Linked DNA regions of Desulfosporosinus acidiphilus SJ4. Each later gene encodes a partner of the first gene's protein in a complex. Links are inferred from orthologs where the notes say so. Each region holds a gene or a part of one and is shown in the gene's direction. Other genes may lie near its edges.

Region 1 (13,602 bases):
AAAGAAGGAATTTGTCTTGTCGTATTTGCGGGCAAATGGGCCATAACATAACCCTTTTCGTCCACAGATGCATCGTCCAAGCCCATGGCCTTTAATTCTCCAGCAAGAATTTTAGCTAATTCTTGCTGACCGGGAGTTGTGATCACTGAAGCATCTTCATCAGATTGTGTATCATATGTAACATACTCTAAGAATCGCTCGGTAACGCTCTTCATTATGAAGCCTCCATTTACACCATTTCTAGTTTTATCATTTGTTCCTATCATTTAAATATATCGATATCTGTCCTAATTTGCAATCATGATATGATCTTTTCTAGAAATCAAGCCCCAGCCAATGGCTGAGGCTTGATTTCTAGAGATCACTATTAGAATTTTCTTTCATTTCCTTATCCTTCTTTTGATTCTGCTTAAATTCCGCACTCCGAGAATCATACTTGGCGCTTGCGAGGCCTTTAGGTCGTTTTTGGATTTCACCCGATTTTTTCATGTTTACCTCCATAACTTTTCGCAAGTAAATTTCAAACTTAGTATATACAGAGAGGAAAATATCATGTAGTTCTATTCTTCAGTCACCTTTCTCACCAACAATAATATAATGCTGACAGGAACCTAAACTTCAGCCGAAAGAGATGATTGCATGAACTATAAACTATCAGAATCGATTTATAGGCATCTTGTTATGGGTACAGACATGAAAATTCCCTTAGGCAATGGTGAATGGGCAACAAGCATCAACTTTGATAATGCGGCCTCAACTCCGCCTTTTGTTTCAGTCATGGAGGAAATCAATCGCTTCGCGCCCATGTATTCCTCTGTTCATCGAGGGACTGGCTATAAGTCACGGTATTCTTCCCAGCTCTACGAAGAAGCTAGATCAGAGGTCCTCAATTTTGTCAATGCTGACCCTGTCAACGATACCGTGATTTTTGTTAAAAATACCACGGAAGCCATTAATAAATTGTCCTATCGTCTCTGGGAAGATAATAAAAAAAGTATCGTCTTATCAACATGGATGGAACATCACTCCAATGATTTGCCTTGGAGAAACAAGTTTCAGGTAGATTATGTTGAGGTAAACTCTCAGGGAAAACTTAACTTGACAGATTTGGAACATAAATTAATGCGCTATAAGGGCAAGGTAAAATTAGTCACAGTGACAGGGGCTTCCAACGTAACCGGCTATATCAACCCGATACATAAAATAGCCGAATTAGCTCATCAGTATCGAGCTAAAATCCTAGTTGACGGTGCTCAAATGGTGCCTCATACTCTTGTCAACATGAGACCGCAAAATCCACTTCAGCGTATAGATTATCTGGCATTTTCCGCTCACAAAATGTATGCTCCCTTTGGCAGCGGTGTCTTAATCGGACCGCGCGAAACGTTCCAAAAGGGTGTCTCGGAAATGGTGGGAGGAGGAACTGCCGAGATCGTAACCCACGATTGGGTTATCTGGAACGACCCTCCTCATAAGGACGAGGCAGGCTCTCCAAATGTCATGGGCGTGGCCGCCCTTGTCGCCGCGATAAAAACGTTGTGCGCTCTGGATATGAGAAAAATTGATCACTACGAATACCAACTTGCAGAATATGCCTACTCAGGACTGAAATCCATTCCGGGGATTACTCTCTATACCCAATATAGCCCAGGTGAACCCCATATAGGCGTTATCCCCTTCAATGTCAAAGGTCTGCACCATGAGCGGGTTGCTTCAATCCTTTCTCAGGAAGCAGGTATTGCCGTTCGGACAGGTTGTTTCTGTACCCAACCCTACATCCAAAAATTATTGGCAATTTCCCCTAAACAAATGGAGTATTACAAAAAGAGCAGGAGTACTTCCCGCCCCGGTGTCGTAAGGATAAGTTTTGGCCTTTATAATAATTTCAATGAGATTAACAATCTCCTGCAAACCCTGGAGCAAATCGTCAGACACCCCACAATGATCATCTCCTAAGTTATACTATTTGAATTTTTACTTATAATAGCATTAGTGAAACGATAGTTAAGGGGGTGTACATGTTGGAAGAAAAAAAGATGAATATTCTTATGTTCAGCGGTGATTATGACAAAGCCCTAGCCGCCCTGATTCTGGCGAATACCGCCAAAGAATTAGGAGTTAATGTAAGTATGTTTTTTGCCTTCTGGGGATTATTTTTAGTAAGAGATCCTGCTAAATCATCGCTGGAAGATAAAACAGCTTTTGAAAAAATGTTCGGCTTCGTTACACCCAAAGGACCGGAAGAATTACCGCTTTCCCGCATGAATATGGCAGGATTGGGAAAACAAATGCTCCTGGAAATGATGGATGATGACCAAACCCCGACACTAACCGATTTCCTCAATGGAGCCAGAAAAAAAGGGGTAACTTTTTTTGGTTGTAAACTTTCCGTGGATGTTATGGGGTTTAAAGAAGATGAGTTGCTGCCGGAAGTCCGGATCATAACTGCTAAGGAATACCTAAAAGATGCTTTAGAGTCAGATATGCAGCTCTTTATCTAATCAATTTGTCATAATTCCCAAGGCCTCTTTGGCCAGCCGGTCTGCGTAATCGTTAAATCGATTTCCGCTGTGACCGGCTACTTTTTCGAAACTGTAAAGATCTTGATGTTGGCGCATAAACGCAACATAAGCTTGTGTAAACTTGTTCTTAGCTTGCCAAGCTCCTGTAACCCAATGAGCAATTCCGGAGTAATCATGATAAATTCTGATCCGTGCCTTAAGACTCTCAGCCCTTTTTACCGCATGAATGACCGCAGCTATCTCTCCGGCAACATTTCTCATAACAGCAGCTTCAAGATTTTCCCCGCAGCCTTTGCCTTCAAAAACGGCCTCGTCTTCCTTGACAAAAACATAACCATAGGAATACTTCCCATCCCGATAACTGCCGTCAGTATACACCTCATAATCGTAGTCCCTGAGTGACTGAACCAACCTGTCTTCCGGAGATTCCAGGGTACTCGCCCCTGACACCACTTCCCCATGATTTTGCCAGACGAGTGCTTCCTCTTTTGTTTCAAATCCTCTATAAACCGCTCCTTTATATCCTTTAACAGCGGCTTGACACTCAGGCCAATTATCAAAAACACCCGTTTTGAAGCCAGCTTTGACAACATAGAAGTTCTTTTTCCCCAAATCTGCCGTCCCCTTTTATTAATATGAAGTCTCAAATCTTAACTTTCATTATATTATAAGATTAGAATAAAGTAACGAATCAGAATTTATCAGAATAATCTAAATATTATGTACTATGCAGAAGGAAAACTGACGTCTTGGTTGAAATTATAGGAGAGCGGATTTCAAACTTACCAAAGATTACGATGAAAGGAACTAAAAGGGGGAAAAACTATGGAAACTTATCGAGTGAAGGTCGGAGCGGAAGGGGAAATTCTTTTGCCCCTGGAATTGAGAAATCTCTTTGGCATTGCCGCGGAGGATACTTTAGATTTATGTGTTGATTCTGAAGGCAAAGTATTCGTACGAACTGCTGAACGTTCGGTCGGGCCACTTTCTGATTTTTTCGAAGATCTAATCATTGGGGAGTTACATGGTGCCGGATATACTGGGGATGAACTCAAGACCAGATTATTAGAATGTAAAATCAAATTAAGTACAGTTCTTGACCGTATGTCGGAAGAAGGACATCGAGCTCATAAAAATTCTCAATCAGTAAATTGGCGTTTCGTGCAAAATACTCCCTGGGTTAGTTCCAATGCACCTCAGGATTCTTATCAAGTAGTCTTGACGACACGCGGGATCCACGATTTAGCCGTCCTTCATCAAGCAGAACTTAAAGAAATCCCGGCAGTTTTAAGCCGTCTTGAGGAAGACCCTTTTGGATTTAAAAGGCTGAAAGGTCCCTATTATGAAACATATCGTGTTTCCTTCCGCAGCGGGATCAAGGAATATCGGGTTATTTACACGATCTTCGGCCCCGAAAATCTTGTCGTGGTCTTGACGGTCGGGGAACGTGAAGCAATTTACAAAAGGTTAAATGGAATCGCTTAAGGGATATTCGGATAGGCAAGCCAATTGAACCTAAGCTTTTAGTGAACTCATTCAGTTAAAGCTGAACATCGGGGCTTCAGATGAGAACTCTACACCACCTGAAGTTTACGAAGGATCCTCCCGTACTTATAGAATTGAGGGTCTTAAAAACTGAATAAGCCTCAAGTAATTTTAATATTAAGCTATGCCAATAACCTTTTTATTTAGTGAAAAAGCCAGGCGCTATGAAAAATGAGCCTGGCTTTTCCGCTCTTATTTTGCTAAGCGAGCCGCTAATATAGTGGCAGGAGAGTCATTGGTCCAGGGCTGTCTTTCATAGTTTCCCCACACCCCGGCTATCTCCCAATCCTCTTCCTCAAAGGCTTTAATTAGGCTTGAACACGATACAGGATATAGACAATTTACACCGGAAACCTGTTCCCTGGCATCGGGGAAGGTTAGTTTCATGGTGAAATCTATGCGGCCATCTGAACGAAATGAGTAGGATCGCTGAAAGGTCAAATTTGGAGTTTGAATTAGCGGCAGCTCCGTAACGTGCTTAGCAAGAATCCGGTCATAATTAACAGTTTGCACGAGGGCGTAAGCAGCTTTCCGCCGAAACTGAGCTAGAACCTGTTTTAATTCATTTTCCTCGGACACATGAGCCAGAGTGTTTCCCAAACAGACTATCCCGTCAAAATTCTGCCCTATACTTCTGAGATCACGCATATCTCCTATTGAAAACGTTGCGGAATTTTCCAGTTCCCGAGCCTTTCTGCGGGCGATTTCGATCATTTCAGGACTTAAGTCAATACCGTGCACCGCTCTTTCCTTCTGAGCAAATTCTAAAGCTAACGTACCCGTGCCGCATCCCACATCGAGGATCGAAGTCATTGATTCCTGGTCAAAATAAGTTTGGAGAAATGTCTTCTGGGCCCCTTTAAACGGAAAAATTTCGTCGTAATACTCCGCCAGCCTCTGATAAAAACCCAACCTCTGTCCCCCTCTTTCTCTTTCAATTATCCTTGATGATTGAAGTTCATGTTTTCTACATAGTTAGACGTATAGTATGAACTTGACCATCATCCTTGAGTAAAATAACCGGCTCCTCTAATAGTTCGTCATCACAGATAATTGTTTCAAATCCTGTCATCCTCTCTTGCGGATTCTCGATGACGATTTCGTATTTTGTGGAGAAATAAGTATAGGTCAAACTGAAACCCTTCCAATGGCTGGGTATGCACGGCTTGAGAATCAACCTTTCACCTTGCCGCCGGAAACCCAAGATTCCTTCAAGTCCGGCCTGATATAACCACCCTGCAGCTCCAGTATACCAGCTCCAGCCGCCGCGGCCAACATGGGGGTGAATAGCATAGACATCCGCAGCAACGACATAGGGCTCAACTTTATAGCGATTGACCTCATTTTCCGTTCGCGCATGATTGATAGGATTCAGCATATGAAACAATTCCATAGCCTTATCCCCTTCCCCAAGGGTTGTGTAAGCCAATACGGCCCAGATAGCCCCATGAGTATATTGCCCGCCGTTTTCCCGGACTCCTGGAACATAACCTTTGATATATCCGGGGTCTGGCAGCGATTTGTCAAAGGGAGGTGTCAACAGCAAGAGGATTCCATCGTCTTTGCGCCATAAATAATGTTCCAAAGCCAACATTGCATCTAAGGCACGAGTGGGCTTTGCTGCCCCGGAAATGACCGACCAAGACTGAGCAATGGCATCAATCTGACACTCTGTGTTGCGAGTTGAGCCTAAAGGAGTTCCGTCATCAAAATAGGCACGCCGGTACCATCCTCCATCCCAGCCGTGTTTTTCGAGAGAATCCTGAAGTTCTTCAGCAATCCTGCGATAGTCTTCTCCTCTTTCCCTGTCCTGACGCTCCAGGCATATTGAAGAGAAGTGCATTAAGGTTGAATATAAAAACCATCCCAACCAAACACTTTCCCCCCGGCCCTGGGGCCCAATTTGGCTGAATCCGTCATTCCAGTCTCCGGAACCAATCAAAGGCAGCCCATGTTCACCAAAGCGCATTCCATGTTCAAGCGCTCGAAGACAGTGTTCATAGACAGTTCCCATCTCCGGAGAAACATTAGGAACAGAATAGCGCTCATCTTCTCCCTTTTTTAGTGGCTCATCATCCAGGAACGGCGTCATTTCATCCAAGACTCCGCTATCCCCGGTACGTTCAATATAATGAGCCGTTACGAAAGGAAGCCATAGCAAATCATCCGAGAATCTTGTTCGAATTCCTTTACTCTTTCCCTCATGCCACCAGTGTTGTACATCACCTTCCCTAAATTGATGGGCGCAATGCAGAACAATTTGCCGCCTTGTCATTTCAGGGGACGTATAAACTAAAGCCATGACATCCTGAAGTTGATCTCTGAAACCATAAGCTCCTCCGGACTGATAAAATGCGGATCTTGCCCATATCCTGCAGACCATGGTTTGATAAAGGAGCCACTGGTTCAAAAGTAAATTCATGGACATATCTGGAGTTTCGACCCGAATTTTACCCAGTAAGACGTCCCAATAGTTTTTAACATTTTCCAGTTCTCCACTCACCTTTTCTAAAGTTCCAAACTTTTCTCTGATTTGTTCAACCTCTTCCCGCTTCTGAGCATCCCCTAATAAAAAGGTCATTGTTTTTACTTCTCCCGGGGCGATTGATACCTTAATTTGCATAGCGGAACAAGGATCAAGGCCTGATCCGCAGGTACCTGAGAAGCTTTCCATCTTTAAGCCCGCAGGATCTGCCAGACTTCCGTTTCGCCCGATAAATTCTGACCGATCCCCGGTATAACTCTCCACGTCACCGCCGGTGACCGTCAAAAAAGCTTCTCGACCTGCAAATTCTTCTTGGTAACTGTTACGGACTAAGAAGGCCTGATTCTCTTCATCATATTCCGTGACCAAATACGGGGCAGTCAGTTCCCGAGCCACTCCCAAAACCCATTCGACGTAGCAGACTACGTCTAAATGCATTGTTTGTTGAGATATATTTGAAAGCGTCAAATCGGTGATTTTGACAGGTTCCTCAACAGGTACAAACAGCCTCAGCGTTTGCTTTAGGCCGTGGCTGCAGTGTTCGAAAACCGAATATCCTTGCCCATGACGAATTGTATAGATCCCTTTCTCCCGCCTTGGCTTAGCCGTCACGGACCAAAATTCACCCGTTTCGACATTCTTTAAGTAAATGGCTTCCCCAGGAGGATCAAGAACCGGATCATTAGACCAAGGAGTCAATTTATACTCCCTGCTGTTCATAGACCAGGAATAACCCGCCCCCGCCTCAGAAACCTGGAAACCAAACTTTGAGTTAGCAATGACATTAATCCAGGGAAGAGGGGTATTCCTACCTTCCTGAAGCTGGATAACATATTCTTTCCCATCATCACTAAAGCCTCCATATCCGTTCGGGAAGGTTAAAGGGCTTAAGGTTCGGTCAAAGGATTCTGGGAATTTATTTTCCTGGGAAGTTTCTATGGCGACATCTTCAAAGTCACTGGCAGCTTTCGTGCTGTGGTTTATTGGGGCCTCAGTGATTAATTTGCTCTTCTTGCGAACCTGAAGAGAACAAGATCCTCCTTCACCGCTGAAAATTATTCTTGCTACGGTATAAAGCAATCTTAAATCATCCGGGTACACATGCCCTTTTTGCAGGATAAAAACTCCACCGGGTTGATTTAAGCGATCCCTCGCATGTCCCATAGAAACTAAATCCCTTAAATTATCTTGAAAGGCCTGTACATAACCGCTCTCATCTTCGTTCAGAATCACCAAATCAGCATATAATCCCTTTAAGCTCCAGTATTCATGGATAGTGAGCAGGCGGCGAACTAAATCCAAATGTTCTTCCCGATCAACCCGAACAAGCACAATGGGAAGATCTCCTGAAATAGCATAGGGCCATAAAGATGACTGTCCTTTACAATTCTTTTCGATATAGTCCGCCACATCTCTGCGACACGGGCTGAGAAAGAGGAGATGACCTCCGAGACTTAGACCTTCATTGGCTTGTGCTGCTGTCAGGTTAAGATGGCGAAGTTCCATTTTACAGTGTGTCCAAGCCAGCTCAAAAGCCCTATTCACAGAAAGTGGATCACGATATTTCTCAGAAATTCGGATTATTTCCTCTTGGTTATCCGCATAACCTACCGAAAAGGAAACCCTGGCAGTCTGTCCCGGACCAATTCTAACTCGCTGCCGCAGGCTCATGATCGGATCAAGAACTGCTCCCACCGTATTGGACAACGGACGATTGGCATCTAAAGCCTGGGGCTTGGCAAGGCTTCTCCCCCGTCCGATAAATCGTGCCCGGTCTGTCTCATATTGCAGGGCACCAACTTTATCCCCCTCTGTCGCTACCGTATGCATCAACCACAAACGCCGCTGGTTTTCTTTGCGGGGACGGCGGGAGGCAAAGAGCGCTTCGTTCTGGAAATCTGTTTGAATAAATAGATTGCCAAAGGCAGGATGCGCTATATCATCGTTCGCCCTGGCCAACACCACTTCAAAATAGCTGGTGATTTCCAGGACGCGCTCAAACTTACTGTGATTCGTCAGGGAAATACGCCTGATTTCGGTTTGATCTTCAGGAGAAACGACGATTTCAGTTTTCGTCGTAAGGTTCCCGTCTTTACGAAAATACTCCACCCGATCAGGTGCGTAGGTTACCTTGTAGTCCTCCCCACTGTACCGGCAAGGCTGAAATGCCGCTGACCAAAAATCACCTGAATTTAAGTTTTGGATGTAAAAATACATGCCCCAAGCGTCTCGGGTCACATCCTCCCGCCAGCGCGAAATACTGATTTCGCGATATCTACTAAACCCAGACCCTGAATTTGTCACCATCACAGAATACTGCCCATTGGAAATACAATGCGTTACCGGTATAGGACTCATGGCGGTATGCAGGAAAATTGACTGATTCTTCTCCGTAGGAGAATCTTGATCCTGCTGTTCTGCTCTAACCTGTTCACTCTCCGGTTGAGATACAAGGGATACCGCAGAAGGCAGTCTTTCTTGCAGAAGAAGCTCTGAGGCCTGAATAAATGCCTCACTGTGCATGCGCCTCTGCATACTGTCAGCAAATAAAACATTGTCCAGAGCTAGAAAACTCATTCCTTGATGATGGGCCATGAAACTCTTAATCAGCTTATAGGATCCCCCCACAGGTATTCGGTCGGTTGTAAAATCAACAGCTTCGTAAAGTCCATAACGACCGCCAAAGCCCTGATGACTCATACTTGAAATATTCGCCAGAGCCTCCCGAGGAGAAACCATCAGTGCCAGGAAACTGGCATAAGGTGCAATCACCAAATCCTGTATTAAACCCCGTTTTAACCCTAATCCAGGAACTCCAAAGGCTTTATATTGATAATTAAGCTGTGGATCAAAAGCATAAAAGCCTGACTCGGAAATTCCCCAAGGCAAATTATGTTCCCCGGCATACTTTCTTTGAACTTCAACCACCGAATGATAGGTTTCATCCAATAACGTACCCTCATAGTTTCTCATGACCAGCAGCGGCATTAAAAACTCAAACATTGTGCCGCTCCAAGAAACGAGACTTCTTTCTCCTTTAGCTAAGGTCAAAGTACGTCCCAGCCTGAACCAATGACTATGGGGAATATCTCCTTTGGCTATGGCAATAAAGCTCGCTTGTCGAGCCTCAGAGGCTAATAAATCATAATAGGACTTGTCAAGCGTGCTGTCTCCAATGCGATAGCCAATCGAGAAGAGTTGACGTTTCTCATCAAATAAGGGACGAAACTCCGTAGCTAAAACCATCTCTTCGAGCCATTGTTCTAGTTTTCTGGACTTGAGGATCAAGTTTTTAATTTTTTCCAAAGCAGTCTTTATCCGTTCTTCAATCTCCGGCATAAAATTCCCTGTGTCCAACCCCCGGGAATAGTACAGAGAAAGATCATGGAAAGTGCAAGATTGAAGATCGGCATCCATTTGCTTGTTTACGGATTCCTGAAGGGACGTTTCATTAAACCACGGAAAATAATCTTGAATTTCCTGGCGAAAAGAAGAAATCATCGTATCCAGTTGTTGAGCCCAGTATTTGACGTCTTCCGGCCATTTCTCGCTCGAATAAGCTTTCGGCCAAGACGATAAGAGAGCGCTCCATGTTTCGAGGCCCCAAGACTTATCAGAACTCTCTAAAAGCTCATGAAGTGATCTTTCAAAATCAGTAAATACTTCTATATCCTCTTCACCGGCAGCTTGCTTCAAAAGGATTAACGTATCTTGTAAAGCAGACAAATAGTCAGGCTTTAAAACCGGCTTTTCGAGGGATTCGCTGATTCCTGACTTCAACGTCACCAAATATAATACAAAATTTCCGCTGTCTACCGTTGAAATATAACTTGGTTCCAAAGGTTGAAGGGTAAGAGTATTATACCAATTGTAAAGATGCCCTTTCCAATGCTCAAGCTTCTGTATAGTCCGCAGCATAGTTTCAATTCTTTGGATGGCTGTTTCTAAGGGTATATAGCCAAAGTCTCTGGCTGCAATATTGGCAAGTAAAGCCAAACCAATGTTGGTTGGAGATGTTCTATGGGCAATACCATTAGGCGGATCAATTTGAACGTTATCGGGCGGAAGCCAATGCTCATTCTCACTCACAAACTCTTCAAAAAAAGCCCAGATCTTTCTGGCCCAAAGCCTTAAAGACTGCTGTTCATCCGCAGAAAGCAATTCCTTATGATGCCGTTTCGGAAGACTAACTCTATAGGCACACCAAAGGGAAAAAAGCCAGAGAATCGCTAAAGGAGTAAAGCCTATCAGTCGCGCAGGGTAAATAAACGCCAACAGTAAAAAAACAACCATCGCATAGACGACGACGGACTTCATGGCTCCTAAAGTGGCTCTAAAGCCTAAATCTATACGCTTTTCAGTATCTGCAGCCGTTTCCCATTCCAGCATATTGCGGTGAGAAATAAACTGCCGGTATAAGCTCCTTAAGATAGCATCGCACATGGTATAGGATTGATAGGGCAACAGCAGAAACTGCAGCCCAAATTGTTCGGCAAGAGTCACGGAATCATGTGCAAGGTCTGTCCCTTCTTTTCCAATTGAGAAAAGCATATTGAATAGGCACAAGATCATTGGCCATAGAATTCCTAAAGCAGCCAGTCCGGTCCAAACCCAGGGATTCCCAGGCAGAACTAAGAAGCCTAAAGTCAAGAGCAATAATTGAGCCGGACTTTCCAAACTTCTCCTTAAGTTATCAAAGATCTTCCATTTTGCAATGAAAGGCAGCGGTCGAAAAAGCCAAGGAATAAGCTGCCAATCTCCTCGAACCCAGCGATGTTGCCGCCGCAGGAAAGCACGATAGGTCGAAGGATAACCATCAACTAATTCAATATCCGTCACAAGGCCTGCCCGTGCATAAATGCCTTCGATCAAATCATGACTGAGAATCGTATTTTCCGGAAAGGTGTCTTGGGTCACCTGCTTAAAAACCTCAACCTCATAAATACCCTTGCCTGTAAAAATTCCTTCGCCAAATAAATCTTGGTATAGATCGGATATAGCATGAGTATACGGATCTACACCGACTCTTCCAGAATAGATACGTGAGAATTCTGTTGCTCCGGCACTTAAAATTGAAACGCCTACTCGAGGCTGGAGGACTCCGTATCCTTGGACTACTCTCGTTCTGTCTTCATTTAGACGGGGAGCATTGAGCGGATGGGCAAGCGTTCCAATGAGCTTTTTGGCTGTTCCTTGAGGTAATTTAGTGTCGGCATCGAGAGTTATGACGTAACGAATACTTGGAAGAATTGTTAAATCGCCAATTTGGACGTCATAACTTGTTTCACCGGCTTGACGCAAAAGCGAGTTGAACTCCATGAGTTTTCCCCGTTTGCGTTCCCAACCCATCCAGACTCCTTCCGCAGGATTGAATAAACGGTGTCGATGAAAAAAATAAAACCGGTCCTGGTTATATTTTTGATTGAGATTTTGGATTCCTTCAATGGCAGAAGCTACAATTTCTTCATCACCGGGGATCGTCTGGGAGGAAGCATCCACAAAATCACCCAGCAAGGCAAAATATAAGTTATTATCCCGGTTAGCTAGAAAATAGACTTCCATTTCAGCGATGAGTTCTTTAACTCGGTCAATACTCGAGAGAAGAGTAGGGACAACAACCATTGTCCTAAATTCATCGGAAATCCCATCTCGTAACTCCAACTTAGGCAAAAATGTGGGATTAAATAGTTTGCTTATTAACCAGTTGACCGTGGGAATGATTAAACCGCTGGCCCAAATGAAGAGGGTTAATAGCAAAACAAGATAGCTGACAGAGAATGGGTTTATTCGCTGAGCGTAAGACAAACCCCAAAGAGTCAGCAAGCCGGTTCCAAGGATTAGACTTCCGAAATAATACAAACGGGGGCTTTTGCGGATGGTATGACGAAGTTTGTTAAGAACACTTAAATTGGCTCCGAAATCCTGTTTTAATTCTCGTTCTAGACTATCTCTGCCAGAACCCAGCAAATCATACCCTATATGGGAAGCTAAAGCGTCTTCTCGTTCTTGAGCTTTTTCTGCCCTGGAAAGCACTTTGCGGGCCACAACGAGTTCAGAGGTGTTAAAATTCTTCGCGATTTCCTCCACTTCATGACGATAGGCATCACGAGAATCGAAATCCATTTGGCCATATATTTTGATTGGATCTCTTGCAAAAATGCTTTCCACTAAACTGACTTCTTCGAAAAATATAGGCCAGTTTTCAGCCGCAATAAAATGAATGCTTGTAATTGCATGTCCCATGGATACTTGATACATCGTTTGTCGCTGACGTTCAAGTTTGGCTAATTCCTCGATAGTAGTATCTTGTTTGGCAACGACCCGATCAATCCAATGCAGTAAAGGTGCCCCTTCCACACCAAATTCACGTATCCGTCGTAAAATTTGTTCAGCATAAGCTGAAGAGTATTCTTCCTCAGGACTTAAGGTTTTTAACACCTCATCCCAATTCGTTCTGTCATGGTCGGTTTCCAGCAGAGGCAGAAGCCATTGATCAGCCCTTTCTCTTTCTGTCTGAGTGAATAAAATTTGTTCCGCCAATCTCCTAATGTTCTCGAGAATTACAATTCTAAGCATGGTTGGTATTGCCCATAATTCTCCGCTCGATAGGGGTATATGCCGTTGATAGGCATTAATAAACGCCTTAAGAGTGTCCCTTTGCAACTGGCTGTCCGTATGCTCAATCAGCTCAACCAACAGGGCATACACTCTGGGATAACCCATAAAGTCACCACTTGAATTTCTGGGCAGTTGGCGCTCAAAACTCAAAGGAAGACTTTCGGTGATATCCTCCTTTAGTCCTCGCAAACTATAATAATTGTCCAAGAACCATTCCGTTGCCGGAATGGTATCTTTAGTACGAGCACCATAATCAGAAATCTCGTGATAAGCACGTTCCAAGAACTTAATATTTTGTTTAACCCTTGGCAGCAAAGTTCGCTTGGGCTGTTGTGTAGTTTGATTGGAAGTGAAACGGGCAATTTCTTCCGCATGCTTCAGTAAATCTTCCCCATGAAGGGCAATATCCTTATAAGGCTTTTCTTTAATCAT
Region 2 (9,419 bases), 450 kb from region 1 along the record:
AAAAAACTTGTCCCTGGATCTGGGAAGGAAGGTAACTTTGCTTTACCCAGTGATTGGGATAGTTATGAGGATAGAGATATCCTTGACCATTGCCTAATTTATCGGCACCTGGGTAGTTGCTGCTTCGCAGGTGGAGGGGAACCTCCCCTGTGGGATGCTTTTTTACATAGGCAAGAGCGTTGTCGATGCCTTCCACAGTGCTATTGCTTTTAGGTGCGGTTGCAATGGCTAAGACCGCCTGGGCCATCGGGATTCTTGCCTCTGGCATCCCAACCCATTCCAAGGCATTGGCGGCGGCCTGCGCCTGAAGCATAACCAGGGGATCGGCAAGGCCGACATCCTCTGAAGCATGAACGATAATTCGGCGCATAATAAAACGAGGGTCTTCGCCTGCTTCCAGCAAAACAGCGAGCCAATAGAGAGCGGCATCGGGGTCCGAACCACGCATACTTTTAATAAATGCGGAAATGATGTCATAATGGTTATCCCCGGATTTGTCGAAACGCAGTGCTCTTTGCTGAATTGATTCTTCAGCTATTTCCAAAGAAATATGACGAATTCCCTCCGCTGCAGGAGTGGTCATCACGGCCAACTCCAAGGCATTCAGGGCTCTGCGCAAATCACCGTTGGCATAATTTAACCAATGCTCCCAGGCTTGGGGTGATATTTCAACTTTATACCTGCCTAAGCCGCGCTCCGCGTCATTTAAAGCCTTTTCCAGGCCGAGACGAACTTCTGCGGAAGTAAGCAGTTCCAAATGAAACAATGTTGAGCGGCTGAGAAGTGCTGAATTTAACTCAAAAAAGGGGTTTTCGGTAGTTGCTCCAATGAAGGTAATGGTTCCATTTTCCACAGAGGGCAAGAGGGCATCTTGCTGACTTTTATTAAAGCGATGAACTTCATCGCAGAAGACTAAGGTCCGTTTTCCATAGAGGTGAAGATCTTCGCCGGCCTGTGATGTTATTTCGCGGAGTTCTTTAACACCTGAGGTAACAGCATTAATCCGCACAAAGTGCGAGGTGGTTTGGGAGGCAATTACTTGAGCTAAGCTGGTCTTGCCTGTACCGGACGGGCCGTAGAGAATCAAGGAAGAAATGCGGTCTGCTTCAATAGCGCGGCGGAGAAGTTTCCCCGGACCAAGGATGTGGCGCTGTCCAATATATTCATCGAGGGTTCTAGGGCGCATTCTTTCTGCGAGAGGCGCAACTTGATGTTGATCAAAGGTTGCTGAGAATAAATTCATTGGTTGAACGGTCCTTTCTAGGTACTATTAGAACGTTAAACTTGCATTATACACTTTCTTAGCATAAGTATTACTTAAATTATAGCACATGGTTTTCCAAGGCTTAAGGAGATTTTTACTATATCCTTAAGCTTATATGACCCCTGCTAAAAACAATAGTAAAAGAGTTGGATATAGCCTTGACAAATCCCGACTGTTTTAATAAGATATAGTTGAAAAAAGGTTATAGAACATTTAATCTTTCTTGGAAAGAGGTGAGGGTGTGAAACTCTCAACCAAAGGTCGATATGGTGTCAGGGCTATGTTCGATTTAGCCCAGCATATGGGAGATGGTCCCGTATCTTTAAAAAGCATTGCGGAAAGGCAAGGAATTTCTGAACATTACCTTGAGCAACTTATTGCGGGATTGCGTAAAGCCGGACTGGTGAAAAGCGTTCGAGGAGCGCAAGGGGGGTACTTATTAGGGAGAGAACCCGACAAAATAAAAGTCGGTGATATAATACGTGTTTTAGAAGGCCCTATTGCTCCCACAGAATGTGTTTCCGAGGAAGATCCGGAATGTTGTACTAAGGCGGAATATTGCATTACCCGGACGATTTGGGAGAAAGTTCGAAACTCGATAGCAGACGTTTTAGATTCAATCACGCTGGAAACAATGCTGGAAGATGCTCGAAAGCTTGAAACTGAACGCAGCTTGTATATGTACTATATTTGACCATTTAGCAGCAATAAATAAAGGGAGTGAGCCTATGCGGCGTGTTTATTTAGATCACAGTGCAACCACCCCGGTTGATCCGGAAGTAGCGGCTTTAATGATGACTTACTATACTGAGAAATATGGAAATCCCTCAAGTGTTCATAGTTTTGGCAGAGAAGCCAAACAGGCACTGGAGGAAGCCCGGCGTCAGGTTGCTGAACTAATCGGTGCTGAACCTTCAGAAATTACCTTTACCAGCGGAGGAACAGAGGCTGATAATCTGGCTATTCTAGGATCAGCAGAAGCCTTGAGTAAGAAAGGCAAGCATATTATTACGTCTTCGGTGGAACATCACGCTGTTCTCGAGACTTGCGAATATTTGGAGAAAAACGGTTTTGACCTAACAATTATTCCGGTAGATGAAGAGGGTATTGTTTCGGTCGAAAACATCAAGAAGGCTATTCGCCCGGACACAATTCTGATTACAATGATGCACGCCAACAATGAAGTTGGAGCAATTCAGCCTGTTGCCGAAATCGGCAAGCTGGCCAAAGAACACGGCATAGTTTTCCATGTGGATGCTGTTCAGTCTCTTGGCAAAATTCCCATTGATGTAAAAGCCATGAATATCGATCTCTTGACCATCTCAAGCCATAAAATCTACGGTCCTAAAGGGGTCGGAGCACTCTATATCCGTAAAGGAGTCCGGGTTGCTCCCCGGATTTATGGCGGCGGACAGGAAAAGAAACGTCGTTCGGGGACTGAAAATACACCGGGAATTATAGGCTTCGGCAAGGCTTGTGAACTTGCCGGTCAGCGAATAGCTGAAGATGCTCAGCGGCTCAGTAAACTTCGGGATAAACTTTTAAATGGCATTGTTGAGAAGATTGACTATGTCAAGATCAACGGACCTCTGGGCGAAAAGAGATTGCCCAACAATGTCAATGTCAGCATCCAATTTGTTGAAGGTGAGTCCCTGCTGCTTTCTCTCGATATGCTTGGAATTGCGGCTTCCAGCGGCTCGGCCTGCACCTCGGGTTCCTTGGACCCTTCCCATGTCTTGCTGGCAATGGGGTTAGTTCACGAAATAGCTCATGGTTCGCTGCGCTTTACTCTTGGACGTCAAAATACCGAAGAAGACATTGACTATGTACTTGAACAATTACCGAAGATCGTTGAGCGTTTGCGTATGATGTCCCCGCTCTACGATCAAGCGATGCACGCAAAGCAAGCATAGAAATTCGAATGACGCAAACTCAATTGAATCTAAATTAAAAGTCTCTGATGCTGTCAGAGAGCCAACTAGAAAATCATTCAAAGCAATTGTTGAAAAACGGATAAAGGAGTGGGTGAAGAATGTACACTGAAAAAGTGATGGATCATTTTACAAATCCTCGTAATGTAGGAGAAATTGAAAACGCTGACGGTGTCGGCGAAGTTGGGAATGCTAAATGTGGAGATATCATGCGTATTTACCTGGACGTAGAAGGGGATATTATAAAAGACGTTAAGTTTAAGACTTTTGGCTGTGGAGCCGCCGTTGCGACAAGCAGTATGGTTACGGAAATGGTTAAAGGAAAAACTCTTGAAGAAGCCTTGGAAATTTCCAATGCCGCTGTGGCCGAAGCCTTAGGCGGGCTGCCACCGGCAAAAATGCACTGTTCCAACCTGGCAGCCGATGCCCTTCATGCAGCCATTAAAGATTACCATGAAAAACAGGGAAAAAAGGAATAGGTGATTATGGCTCTGACAACAAAGCCTAAAGTTGTGGTTGGTATGAGCGGCGGTGTGGATAGTTCCATGGCCGCCGCTTTACTTAAAGAACAGGGGTATGAAGTGATTGGGGTAACTTTGCAGATCTGGGAATCGGCCGGACCGGAAGTAGAAGGCGGCTGTTGTACTATATCGGCTATTGACGATGCCCGGCGGGTTGCGTATCAACTGGGAATACCCCATTATGTTATGAATTTTCGCTCCTATTTTCAGGAATCAGTGGTAGACTATTTTACTAAGTCTTATTTGCAGGGAGAAACTCCTAACCCATGTCTGGCCTGCAATAAATATGTTAAATTCGGAGAAATGCTGCGCAAAGCTCGTGGCTTGGGAGCGGACTACATAGCAACAGGTCATTATGCCCAAGTATTACGCGACCCTGTCAGCGACCGCTTTCTGTTAAGTAAAAGTTCTGATGAACGTAAGGATCAAACCTATGCCCTCTATATGTTAAATCAAGAACAACTGGCGCATACAATATTCCCTTTGGGAGAGTATACGAAAGATCAAGTTCGTAAAATGGCCGGTAAATTGGGCTTAGGGGTCGCGAACAAACCGGACAGTCAAGAGATCTGCTTCGTACCTGATAATGACTACGCTTCATTTGTCCGCCAGCGATCCAACGCTAAGATTAAACCTGGGAATTTTGTAGATCTCCAGGGAAATATTTTAGGAAAACATCAGGGGATTATTCATTATACCGTTGGTCAGCGCAAGGGACTGGGGATTGCTTTTGGAAAACCCAAATATGTTATCGGTTTAAACCCCTCTCGTAATGAGGTTGTTTTGGGAGAAGACCAGGAGGTCTATTCCGACTCCCTTTGGGCAACGGATTTAAACTGGATTTCAATTTCCGATTTAAAAGAACCAATCAAGGTTAAAGCGAAAATTCGTTATAACTCTGCCGGGGCTGAAGCAACAGTAACTCCTTCAACTCACGGAAAGACTTCCGGTGTCCTAGTGAATTTTTCTGAACCTCAGCGCGCAGTGACACCAGGGCAAGCCGTCGTTTTTTATCAAGGAAATTTGGTTGTAGGCGGGGGCAAAATCACCTCAAAAACTGTTTATTAATTTTACCAATTTTATGAATGAATTTCTGAGTACCGGGGAAGAGTATAGTTAGGATTTCTTAGGAGGTGAAGAGGTGCGTCGCTCACGTGAGATTGTCGGTTTGCCGGTCTTGGATTTGAAAAATGGAGCCGCCGTCGGGTGGGTCCAGGATTTGGTCTTGGATACTACCAAGGATGAACTTGCCGGGATTCTCCTAGAAGGCGGGCATCTTTTTCACTCAACGAAAGGAATTCCCCGCAGGGCCATTGTGAGCGTGGGCAAGGATGCTGTAACAATCCAAGAAAAGAATTTGGAAGAACTCCAGGGAACACGATGGTCTGAAAAAATCGGGAACGAAGTCTATACCCAAGCTGGAGACTCAAGAGGAACGATTGAGGATATTTTTGTTGATGATTCCGCGGAAAAGTTGGTTGGCTTTGAGATCTCTGACGGACTCTTCGCAGACCTTCTTCATGGCCGGGGCACGATCCTGCGGCCGCACGTCATGATCGATGGGAAAGATATCTTAATCGTTGATAATCAAGTATCTCCCTTGGATCAAGCAAATGAAGGGGGCTTTCAATCATGAATTGTCCGGTTTGCTCAGGGCGCGCCATTGGTAAAGTAGGGGTTGAACAGTTCTATTGTTGGGATTGCTGTGTGGAATTCACAACCCAGACAGACAAAGTTGTCGTTTACGATTTGGCAGAAGACGGTTCGCTGGTTGCTTGGAATGACCCGTCTATAGCCCAGGAGACTTCCAGCGCAGTCGCAGAATAATTTTTCGAACCTCAAGGAGGTTAAAGGTAGCACGTTGATGGCAGTTTTAGGCCTTCGTGTGATTCTTGCAGGGCCTAAAAGCGGGTGACTGAAGCGTGGTATGAAGTTTCTAGAATCCGAGTTAAGGAAATGAATCTAATTTGGATTTGCTAAAGCGCGCGCTTGGCGCGCTTTTTTTATACTATCTGAAAGTATAACCTACGGTTAAATACTGCAAGAAGAGCTAATTCGTGCGAAGACAGTGTCTTCGCGCGCCAGTCAAGTTTTCTTTATACCATTATGATGAGCGAGGGCGTTATCCTTGATGAATGCGAATATAACCCATCCCTATTGGAAGAGGCTTCCTTGGAAATGGTTATTTGCCGTTTTCTGCCTTGCTCTGGGAATACTGGTGCTGATAAGAGTTCGAACGATCTTGGGCCCCTTTGTTTTGGGATTTTTGCTGGCCTATTTATTGAACCCCTTTGTTGAAGGGCTGGAGAGGTATGGAATTAGTCGTAATAAATCAATTGCTATAATTTTCACCGGAATATTATTTATTATTGCCATGACAATCTTTCTGGTACTTCCGACGATTTATACGGAACTAGGTAAGTTAGCTTCAATTCTGCCGGCCACGCTGCAGACAATGTCAGAACGAATCGATGAATTTCGTGAGCATTTTAAAGAAAGTGGATTGCCCAACAGGGTAGCTATCGTCATAGACCAACACCTTGGGCAGGGGGAAATTTTACTTGCTGAATGGCTCAAAAAGGTTATAGCCAGTTTACCCAGTGTTTTGTCCAGTGTGACGCTTTACATATTATCTCCGATGATTACTATCTATTTGTTGGCTGACTGGAAGAAGATCGGAATACGATTTTTCCGCTTGGTTCCTCAGCGCCAGCGTATGGGTTGGAGACGTTTGTGGCAAGACATAAGCCATACCGTGCGGCGATTTGTGAAGGGTAATCTGCTCGTGGCAGTAATTGTTGGATTCCTTATTGGGATCGGGGTAAAATTGGTGGGGATGGATTATGCCTTACTGATCGGCTTGTTGTGTGGGGTATTTGACTTAATTCCCTATTTCGGGCCTTTCATCGGAGCCGTGCCTTCAGTACTGCTAGCCTTAATTAAGTCTCCGGGAATGGCCTTAAAGGTAGTTCTGGTTATCTTGGTTGTTCAGCAGATTGAAGGAAATTTAATATCACCAAAACTGATGGGAGACAGTGTTGGACTTCACCCGCTGTGGATTATGTTTGTCCTGTTGGCCGGCGGCGAGGTAGCGGGGTTTTGGGGATTGTTGTTTGCAGTTCCTCTTGCAGCTGTCATTAAGGTTGTGATCAAGCACATCTATAATAAGCTTGTCTCATCCCGCGTTTAAGGTGGTTGACAAAGAACTCATTCCCTGTATATACTTTAGAAACAATGAGAATTTGTGTAAAACAATGAGAATAAATGTTTATCAGCCCGAAATTAAGCAGGGTAGCAGCTCTAAGACATCTCGTCCCTGACAGTAACAGGGAAGAGATTATTTTTTTATACCTGCCGCTTTCGCCGGAGGCTGCAAGAATGCTAATTCGTGCGAAGACAGTGTCTGCAAGTATGCTAATTCGTGCGAAGACAGTGTCTTCGTGAGCGCCAGCTAAGTTTTCTTTATTAGCGGGATGAAGCTAAAGGAGTGTTTAAGGAATGTATACAGGTAATGAATTAAGGGACATGTTTCGTAAGTTTTTTGAAGAGAGAGGGCATAAGATCTTACCTAGCGCTTCACTCATTCCCAAGGACGATCCAACCTTGTTATTAACGGTTGCGGGCATGGTTCCCTTTAAACCATATTTCCAGCGTCGCGTCGAGCCACCTTTTCCCAGAGCGACAACGGCTCAGAAGTGTGTCCGGACACCTGATTTAGAAGAAGTGGGGAAGACCGCACGTCACCATACATATTTTGAAATGCTGGGGAACTTTTCCTTTGGCGATTATTTCAAAAAGGAAGTTATTCCCTGGGCTTGGGAGTATGTTACTCAAGTCTTGAAGATTCCTGCAGAAAAACTTTGGATCACCGTTTATCCTGAAGATGATGAAGCCAGACAACTATGGATAGAGAAAGCAGGGGTTAAGCCGGAAAGAATTATCGGCGACCCGGAAAATTTTTGGGCCGCCGGCCCCACAGGTCCTTGCGGACCTTGTTCGGAAATCTATGTTGATCTCGGTGAGACCAGAGGGTGCGGTCGGCCGGAGTGCGCTGTAGGGTGCGATTGTGACCGCTTTTTGGAAATTTGGAATTTGGTCTTCATGCAGTATAATCGGGATGAAGCAGGCGTGTTAACGCCACTGCCTAAACAAAATATTGATACCGGGATGGGTCTTGAACGTATTGCCTCAGTCATGCAAGGGGTGGAGACTAACTTCGATACGGATTTGTTCCGACCCATTATCGATTTCGTTGCCGATCTTGCAGGCATTAAGTATAAGGAGAATCCTAAAAATGATCTGGCCTTGAAAGTAGTGGCAGATCACGTTCGGGCTATTTCTTTCATGCTGGCCGATGGCATACGACCGAACAATGAGGGGCGCGGGTATGTCTTGCGTCGGATTTTGCGACGGGCTGTTCGTTATGCGAAGCTTCTCGGAATAGATAAACCATTTTTAGAGTCAGTATTCCGAATTATTCAAAGAGATTATGCTCAAGCCTATCCGGAACTGAAAGACAATGAGAATTTTATTATTAATCATTTGAATTTAGAAGAGAAAAACTTTCAGGCTACCTTGGATCAAGGAACCCAAATGCTGCAAGAAAAGGTCAGGGAGCTTGTCGAGAAGGGTGAAACAGTTTTAGGCGGTTCCGATGCTTTCTACCTATACGAGACGTATGGCTTCCCGGTGGAGTTGACGGAAGAAATCCTAGCTGAGCAAGGACTTTCTGTGGACATGCCTTCGTTCCAGGCTTCAGCGGAAGAACATCGTCAGCGGGCTAAAGAACAGTCTCAGCAAATGAGGGCTGCCGCCGAAAGCGCGGATTTGATCCAAAGGGCCAAAGCCTTGGGAGTAACGCCTTTTCTCGGTTACCATCAAGTATCATGTGAGGCCAAGATCGAAGGCTTGTTTGTGGATGGAGACGAAAGGCAAGATGCCGGAGAAGGCGAAGAAGTGACAATTTTTCTCTCAGAAACTCCTTTCTACGCCGAGAGCGGCGGTCAAGTTTCAGATGAGGGTGTTCTGAGAACACCCCGTGCTGAGGCACGAGTCTTGGAGGTAAAAAAAGGAGTAACAGGTACCTTCTATCACCGTATTCAAATCCTCACCGGAGTGTTGCATTTGGGCGAAACGGTGGAAGCCGTCGTTAAAACATCTGCGCGTTCTGCGACAGCACGGCATCACAGTGCTACGCATCTTTTGCAGGCGGCACTGCGTTCTGTTCTGGGAGAGCATGTACAGCAAGCCGGATCTCTGGTGACACCTGAACGCTTGCGTTTCGACTTCACTCATTTTTCGCCGCTTACCCCTAGTGATTTAAAAGCAGTTGAAGGATTAATTAATGAAGCAATTTTAAAGAATATGAACGTTGATGCAACGGAAATGTCGTTGGATGAGGCTAAAAAGAGCGGGGCTACTGCTCTTTTCGGAGAAAAATATGGCGATACAGTACGTGTTGTAACTATGGGAACCTTTAGTAAAGAATTGTGCGGCGGGACTCATGTCCACAGCACCGGTGAAATCGGGCTGGTCAAAATACTCAGTGAAGGCGGGATTGGGGCTGGTTTGCGCAGAATCGAAGCAGTAGCCGGCTTAGAAGCTTTAGCTTATCTTCGTTCTCTTGAAGAGCAAGTAACAGAAGTCGCTCAGGCCCTGAAGGCTCAACCGGCCGATGTAGGCAAACGCGTTCAAGGTTTAGTG

What was found.
Region 2: the proteins of DESACI_RS14340 (region 1) and nifU are in contact, whole or in part, in a solved structure (PDB 5XT5), measured with the Bacillus subtilis proteins. The link is inferred for Desulfosporosinus acidiphilus SJ4 from one-to-one orthologs.

The regions. Positions count from the first base shown.
Region 1 is NC_018068.1:3,159,740-3,173,341, forward strand. The notes cover bases 1-2,797. They hold DESACI_RS14340 (aminotransferase class V-fold PLP-dependent enzyme), read left to right. Parts: upstream 1-639; coding sequence 640-1,956; downstream 1,957-2,797. Other genes in these bases: pepT (peptidase T), read right to left, coding at 1-215; DESACI_RS25550 (hypothetical protein), read right to left, coding at 355-489; DESACI_RS14345 (DsrE/DsrF/DrsH-like family protein), read left to right, coding at 2,019-2,501; DESACI_RS14350 (ribonuclease H1 domain-containing protein), read right to left, coding at 2,502-2,797. Outside these bases: more of DESACI_RS14350, read right to left, coding at 2,798-3,134; DESACI_RS14355 (AbrB family transcriptional regulator), read left to right, coding at 3,348-4,007; DESACI_RS14360 (class I SAM-dependent methyltransferase), read right to left, coding at 4,260-4,979; DESACI_RS14365 (glycoside hydrolase family 94 protein), read right to left, coding at 5,035-13,602. UniProt on the Bacillus subtilis protein: Type II cysteine desulfurase that acts as the initial step in the SUF-like Fe-S cluster assembly pathway.
Region 2 is NC_018068.1:3,600,949-3,610,367, reverse strand. The notes cover bases 2,232-4,985. They hold nifU (Fe-S cluster assembly scaffold protein NifU), read left to right. Parts: upstream 2,232-3,296; coding sequence 3,297-3,674; downstream 3,675-4,985. Other genes in these bases: DESACI_RS16485 (PRC-barrel domain-containing protein), read left to right, coding at 4,858-4,985; mnmA (tRNA 2-thiouridine(34) synthase MnmA), read left to right, coding at 3,681-4,784; nifS (cysteine desulfurase NifS), read left to right, coding at 2,232-3,177. Also shown: DESACI_RS16510 (replication-associated recombination protein A), read right to left, coding at 1-1,243; DESACI_RS16505 (RrF2 family transcriptional regulator), read left to right, coding at 1,506-1,958; more of nifS, read left to right, coding at 1,993-2,231; more of DESACI_RS16485, read left to right, coding at 4,986-5,352; DESACI_RS16480 (hypothetical protein), read left to right, coding at 5,349-5,543; DESACI_RS16475 (AI-2E family transporter), read left to right, coding at 5,848-6,906; alaS (alanine--tRNA ligase), read left to right, coding at 7,215-9,419. UniProt on the Bacillus subtilis protein: Part of the SUF-like system that mediates the biosynthesis of iron-sulfur (Fe-S) clusters. Acts as a sulfurtransferase and thus transfers sulfur from SufS to SufB.